Regions from separate parts of the Mesorhizobium sp. M6A.T.Cr.TU.014.01.1.1 genome, predicted to be linked through region 2. Evidence: predicted binding sites of a transcription regulator. Region 2 holds the regulator's gene; the other holds the start of a gene.

Region 1 (3,413 bases), on a different contig from region 2:
GTCGGGAACCGACCGCTGCGGGCCGAGCGCGACCGAGGCATAGCCGACCGCTTCCCAGCCGAAGCGGTCGCGGATTTTGTCGATGGCGCGGTCGGCGGTCCAGCGCGCGGCACCCCTTCTGGTGCCGGGGCGGCGGCGGTCGTCGTCGAGGCCGAGTGGCAGTTCCAGCTGCAGGGCCGATTGCTTCTCAAGATGCGAGACGGCGATCGCCAGCAGCGAGATGGTCTTTTCGTGCGGATGATCGACAAGCACCTTGCGCACCAGCGCCTCGGCGATCTCGGCCAGCATGGCGGTTGCCAAAATCGGCTGGTCGAGCGTGATCGAGCGCGTCACCGAGCGCAGATCGGCAAAGCGTACGCGGACCGTCACCGTGCGGCCGGGCCGCGATTTTGCCCGCAGCCTGGTGGCGACCCTGTCGGCCAGGTGCAGCAACGCGGGCACGAAGATTTCTGCCTCGGCCGGCTTCCTGCCGAGCGCCGATTGCGCGCCGGCCGATCGCGCCCGGCGCTGCGTCTCAAGCTTGCGCGGATCGCGGTTCCAGGCCAGCGCATTGAGCTTTTCGCCTGCTGCCGGACCGAGCAGGCGCTCCAGCGACCCACCGATGGTTTTCGCCAGCTCGCCGATGGTGTTGACGCCGATGCCGGCCAGCCGCTCCCTGGTCACCGGCCCGACGCCCCACATCAGCTCGACCGGCAGATCGTGCAGGAACTCCAGCTCGTGGTGAGGATCGACCACCACCAGCCCGTCGGGCTTGGCCACTTGCGAGGCGATCTTGGCCAGATGCTTGGTGCGCGCCACGCCGACCGAGATCGGCAGGCCGAGCTCGGCGCGCACGCGGCGGCGGATCGTGCCGGCGATCTCGGCCGGCGGGCCGAACAGATGGGTGCAGCCGGTGACGTCGGCAAAGGCCTCGTCGATGGAAATCCGCTCGACCACAGGCGTGAAATCGCCGAGCACTTGAATAGCCGCATCGCCCAGCCGCTGGTAGTCCTTGAAATGGCCGCCGACGAAAATCAGCCCGGGGCAGAGCTCACGCGCGCGCCGCCCCGGCATGCCGCCACGCACGCCGAAAGCCTTGGCCTCGTAGGACGCGGCCAGCACGACGCCGCCGCCGACGGCGATCGGCTTGCCGCGCAGGGCCGGATCGAGCAACTGCTCGACCGAGGCATAGAAGGCGTCGAGATCCGCGTGGAGGATGTTGGCTTCCATCCGGCCCGTTCGCCCGCTTGAGGTGGCTTTGTGGAACATAAAGAGAACATAGCGGGCGGATTGTCAAGCAGCGCGGATGACAGGCAGGGCAATCGCTTCAGGTTTGCGCTGCCGCTTGTCTGCCTGCGTTCCAGCGTTGGTGGTTGGCGAAAGCCGAAGCGACATCCAATCTCCCCCCCTGCGGGGGAGATGTCCGGCAGGACAGAGGGGTGGGAAGGATCGCCGACTCTCGATTTGACCCGTTCCCAACCGGAAATCAGCCTGAGGGCGTGGCTGTAATTGGTCGACAGGTCGGAGGGACAGCACCCCCCTCTGCCCTGCCGGGCATCTCCCCCGCAAGGGGGGAGATCGGCAGCTTCGCCGACGGCGCCTACTCTGGAATGTTCAAGGTGCCCCTACAGCGCCACCTTGTAGCCGAGATGGCTGGCGGTGAAGCCGAGGCGCTCGTAGAAAGCGTGCGCCTCCCGTCGGCTCTTGTCCGTGGTGAGTTGAACGAAGGTGCAGTTGCGCGAGCGGCACGCTTCAATCGCCCATTCGATCATCAGCTTGCCGATGCCGCCGGACCGCCGGTGGCGGGCGACGCGAACGCCTTCGATCTGGCCGCGCCAGGCGCCTTTTCTCGAAATGCCTGGAATGAAGCTGAGCTGCAGCGTTCCGACGACTTGCCCGGCTTCGATGGCCACCGCCAGCAGCTGGTTGGGATCGGCATCGATTGCCCTGAAGGCATCGAGGTAGGACGGCGCGAGCGGCGTCGACGGGTCCTCCCGGCTCTCACCGAGCTCATCGTCGGCAAGCAATGCGACAATCGCCGGCAGATCGGGCGCTTGCGCGCGACGGAACTCAATCTCACTCATCGAGGCGATGACATACGGCGCGGGCTTGGCGACGGCAAGAGCGGTCCAGCCATTCGCGGCCGATGGCCCCGGGAGGTCCAGCTTACGCCGCCTGCTGTGCCCAGAGGCGATGGCCAAAACGGCGGAAGAAGCGCGCCAGGAGCCGCTGCTGCCTGGCGCGGGCGAGATCGGCGCCGCGTCTTTCCTGGCGCCAGCGCGGCATGTTGCGATAACAGGCAATGAAACGGGCGGCATCCTCGAGCGCCTCCTCGGCCGACTGCGCCGGGCGGATCGCCGCCAGGAACAAGGCCTCGCCGTGCTTCAGCCGGTCGACCACCGCCTTGCGCTGGTCGTGGCCTAGGCGAGCCTTGCCTATGCCGTCGAGGCGGATGGCCGTGAAGGCGGCCAGCATGGCCGGGCTGTCGCCGGTATAGCCGCAATCGCGGGCGAATTGAGCGGAGAGGGCGTCCATCCTGGTTTCCTCAACTGGCGGCGGTCGCGACGGATGCCCGGACCTGCTGCCCATCCGTGTCGTCCGCGGCGCTATTATCCGTCGGCACGAGTGATATAAGCATAACTCAAAAATTGGCACAAGTTAAACTTTTGCTTGGGTTTGAGTGGAACCGACTCGACTCTTCGGTAAAAACCCATAATGTTGTGAACAAAACAGGAACGGAGGCACTAGGGGCGATGGCATTGCCGGGCAAGGAAGCGACGATCGCCGAGGTCGTCTCGATTGCGGTCGAGTGTATCGATTGCGGCCGCAGCAGATGGTGGAAGCCGGCTGAGCTGAGGCGCTTCGGGATAACCGGGCAGACGCCGCTGGCGTCCCTTTCGGGGCGGCTTCGCTGCTCGGCCTGCCGCGCTGACGGGCTGCCGGGCGCCACGGTCATGATCCAGGCGGCGTTCATCGACGAGCAGGGGCGACGCCGCGCCGAGGCGCGGATGCTCAGCGATCGCGAGGTTCCGCTGGAGAGATCCAGGCGGGCTTGATGGAGTGACGCTCCCTTCTCCCCTTGTGGGAGAAGGTGGCCTCGCGAAGCGAGGTCGGATGAGGGGTGTTGGACGGATCGCCAACGCCTGCCCTTGCTCCGGGGAAGTGATGAGGGCGGACGGATTGCCAATGCCTCATTCCGCCCAGCACCCCTCATCCGGCTCGGCACTGGCGCGCCGATCCACCTTCTCCCACAGGGGGAGAAGGGAGCGCGCCCCGCCGCCCTAATACCCCAGCAGCTCCTTGAGCGGGATGACGCGGAAGACGGCCTTGATCGCGTAGCGGTTGAAGGTCAGCGTCTTCGGCGGATTGTACTGCTCGACGACCAGCTCGGCTGCGGTGCGCTTGACCAGCTTCTTGATGAAGGCCTTGCCGTT
Region 2 (3,413 bases):
GTGCCGGCAACACTTGCGGTGATCGGCATGGCGCCGGCCGGACGCGGCTTTGCCGGAACAGTCGGCCCGGCGCAGGCCGTGCGCATCTTCACCGGCGCGCCGCTTCCCGCAGGCGCTGACACCATCGTCATCCAGGAGAATGTCCGCGACCTCGGCGGCGGCAGCATCGAAGTGACCGCGTCGACGGTTGAAGGCCGCAACATCCGCCGCCTCGGGCTCGATTTCTTGAAGGGCGACGTTCTGCTGGAGAAAGGCCGCCTGCTTGATCCGGCGGCGTTGTCGCTGGCAGCGTCGGCCAACCATCCGCAGGTCAGTGTGGTGAAACGGCCGCTGGTCGCCATCATCGCCACCGGCGACGAATTGCTGCCGCCAGGCAGCGACCTTGGCCCGGACCAGATCATCTCGTCCAACGCCTATGGCGTCGCTGCCGCGGCCCGCTCGGTCGGCGCCAGCGCGCTCGACCTCGGCATCGCCCCCGACCGCAAAGAGGCGATTGCCGCGCTGGTGAAAAAGGCAGTTAACGCAGGGGCTGACGTCATCGTCACGCTGGGCGGCGCCTCGGTCGGCGACCACGACCTCGTCCACGACGTGCTGACCGGCGAAGGCATGACGCTCGATTTCTGGAAGATCGCCATGCGGCCCGGCAAGCCGCTGATGTTCGGCCGGCTGGGCGACATCCGCTGCATCGGCCTGCCCGGCAATCCGGTGGCGAGCCTGGTCTGCACGCAGCTCTTCCTGAAGCCGCTGCTTGCGCGGCTTGGCGGACGCGCCTACCGGCAGGACATGCGTCAGGCGCGGCTCGGTGCCGCCATGGCGGCCAACGATATCAGGCAGGACTATGTACGCGCCGTGGTGAAGGAAGACGCCGGCACGCTCAAGGCGACGCCGTTCGGCATCCAGGATTCCTCGATGCTCAGAATGCTGGCCGACGCCAACGGGCTGATCGTGCGCGAGCCATTCGCTCCCCCCGCAGCGACAGGCACCGCCTGCAGCGTGCTGATGCTACGCTGAACAAAACGTCAACGCATTCATTAAACTTTAAACAGTTGCGGAACACAACTGGAACAGATAGTGTTTGTTCTGGGTTTGTTTTTCTGATTCTGTTGGGGGTCGCGATGCTGACACGCAAACAACATGAGCTGCTGATGTTCATCCACGAGCGGCTGAAGGAAAGCGGCATTCCGCCCTCGTTTGACGAGATGAAGGAAGCGCTCGATCTCGCGTCCAAATCGGGAATCCATCGGCTGATCACGGCGCTGGAGGAGCGCGGCTTCATTCGCCGGCTGCCCAACCGCGCCCGCGCGCTGGAAGTGCTGCGCCTGCCCGATTCGATCGCGCCCGGCCTCAATGCGGCACGCAAATTCTCGCCGAGCGTCATTCAGGGCAGCCTTGGGCAGGGCAGCCTCGGCCGACAGATCAAGCCGGCGCCGTCACGCATGCCTGCGGCCGGCAATGACGACGACGTCGTTGCCACTGTCTCCATCCCGGTGATGGGCCGCATCGCTGCCGGTGTGCCGATCGATGCCATCCAGCACCAGACGCATTCGATCTCGGTGCCACCGGACATGATCACCGGCGGCGCGCACTACGCGCTGGAGGTCAAGGGTGATTCGATGATCGAGGCCGGCATCTTCGACGGCGACACGGTCATCATTCGCAACGCCGACACCGCCCAGCCTGGCGAGATCATTGTCGCCCTGGTCGACGAGGAGGAAGCGACGCTGAAGCGGTTCCGCCGCAAAGGCGCCTCGATCGCCCTGGAAGCCGCCAACCCGGCCTATGAGACGCGCATCTTCGGGCCGGACCGGGTCAAGGTGCAAGGCAAGCTCGTCGGATTGATCCGACGTTACTGAACGGCAGCTTTCTTGGGTTTCTCAGGCTTACGGTATGGCGGCAGGCCCCTCGCCTCGCGCGAAAATCTCCGCTGCTCATGCCAAGGCCTATATGGCTGTTTGACGGCAAAACGGATTTCTGCGCGCGTCGTCGCCGATAGCGGATCGAAAAAGACGGCGGCACTGCCCATGCGAGCGAGCTGCCGTTTGGTCACGACGAGGACCAGCGGGTTGCGGCAGGGATTATAATAGGCCGTGGCATCGTCGATGACGATCAAGTCCGCAAAGGCACAGGCTGGCCGCGCGATTTTGCGGTCGTCGGCGAGCGCGATGATCGCGCCGGACGGATGCCGGGCGAGGCACAGGCCGGCAGTGCAATAGAAAGGCGCTCCCGGCGGCAGGTCGGCCGGGTCGGCGATGTCGAACCGCACGTCTCCTTTTTCGAACGTCTCCGGCTCGACAATGGTCGCTGAAGTCAGCGCATGTTTCCAGTTGTCGGTGGTGAATTCGTTCGAGCGCACCCGGTTGACGGCAAGTTCGCCGCCGCCGATCGGCAGCGCCACCAGATGCGCATCCTCCGAGATCAGCACGTCGGGGGTTCGCGTCTCGGAAATCGTCAGCAGGCCGGCAAGCGCAAAGGGAAGTGCCGCAAGCCGCAACCATGTCGTCGCCATCGTGGCGATGACCAGGGCGACCGTCACCAGCAGAACCGACTGCAACGAAATCAGCCCGACTGCATCGACCGGCGAACGTTCGGAGATCCATCCCGATATTGCAATCATGGCCGTCAGCCCCTTGCCCATCATGTAGAGGAAAGGTCCGTCGAAGCCGAAAGGCATTGCCAAGGCGCTGACGACCGCCAGGAACATGACGACCGTGACGATCGGCATGACGGCCAGATTGGCAAACAGACTGAGCGGCGAGACGCGCTGGAAGTGCCAGATGGCGAAGAGCGCGGTGGCGCTGCCGGCAATGATGGAGGTCATGGCGATGGTGCCGGTTCCAGCGACGAGCTTCCGCGTGACGAAAGCGGCCGGTGACCGTCGTTGTGGCGGCGCCGTGGCCTTGTCGGCACGATAGTCGGACCAGCCGGCATAGGCGCCCACGAGAGCCGCGGTCGCGGCGAAGGACATCTGGAAGCTTGGGCCGACCACCTCGTGCGGCGACACGACGATGACGGCGATGGCTGAAATCGTAAGATTGCGCATGGTGAGCGCAGCCCGGTCGAACAGCACGGCGACAAGCATTACCGCGAGCATGATGAAGCTGCGCTCAGCCGCGACCGCGATGCCGGAAAAAATGAGATAGGCAGCGATGGAAAGGAGTGCGGCTGCAGCCGCATATTTTTTGACCGGCCGGCGCGACGAAAAATCGGGAAACAGCGCAAAGGCGCCGCGCAGCAATCCCATGATGGTGCCGGCGACAAGCGCCATGTGCAGGCCGGAAATGGAGATGATGTGGTAGATGCCGGTGCGCCGCATCGATTCGTTGATCTCTTCGGGGATGCCGGCACGCACGCCGACGATCAGCGCAGCGGCAATCTCCCCCTCGGCGCCACCGATGCTGTCCCTGATATGGTCG

What was found. Region 2 encodes LexA, which represses DNA repair genes until DNA is damaged. Its sites were predicted from a motif close to TGTTCNNNNTGTGTTCNG; they were not measured.
Region 1: a site for LexA is predicted at 1,241-1,258, ahead of dinB (DNA polymerase IV). Genes of this name have one in related genera too.

What each region holds. Positions count from the first base shown of each region.
Region 1 is NZ_RZPG01000009.1:41,665-45,077, forward strand. Features, by position in the region: gene dinB (DNA polymerase IV) at 1-1,209, opposite strand, end outside; gene EN885_RS12020 (GNAT family N-acetyltransferase) at 1,605-2,063, opposite strand; gene EN885_RS12025 (hypothetical protein) at 2,146-2,514, opposite strand; gene EN885_RS12030 (hypothetical protein) at 2,733-3,035, shown strand; gene EN885_RS12035 (helix-turn-helix transcriptional regulator) at 3,261-3,413, opposite strand, start outside.
Region 2 is NZ_RZPG01000017.1:124,437-127,849, reverse strand. Features, by position in the region: gene glp (gephyrin-like molybdotransferase Glp) at 1-1,011, shown strand, start outside; gene lexA (transcriptional repressor LexA) at 1,116-1,853, shown strand; gene EN885_RS20130 (ComEC/Rec2 family competence protein) at 1,847-3,413, opposite strand, start outside.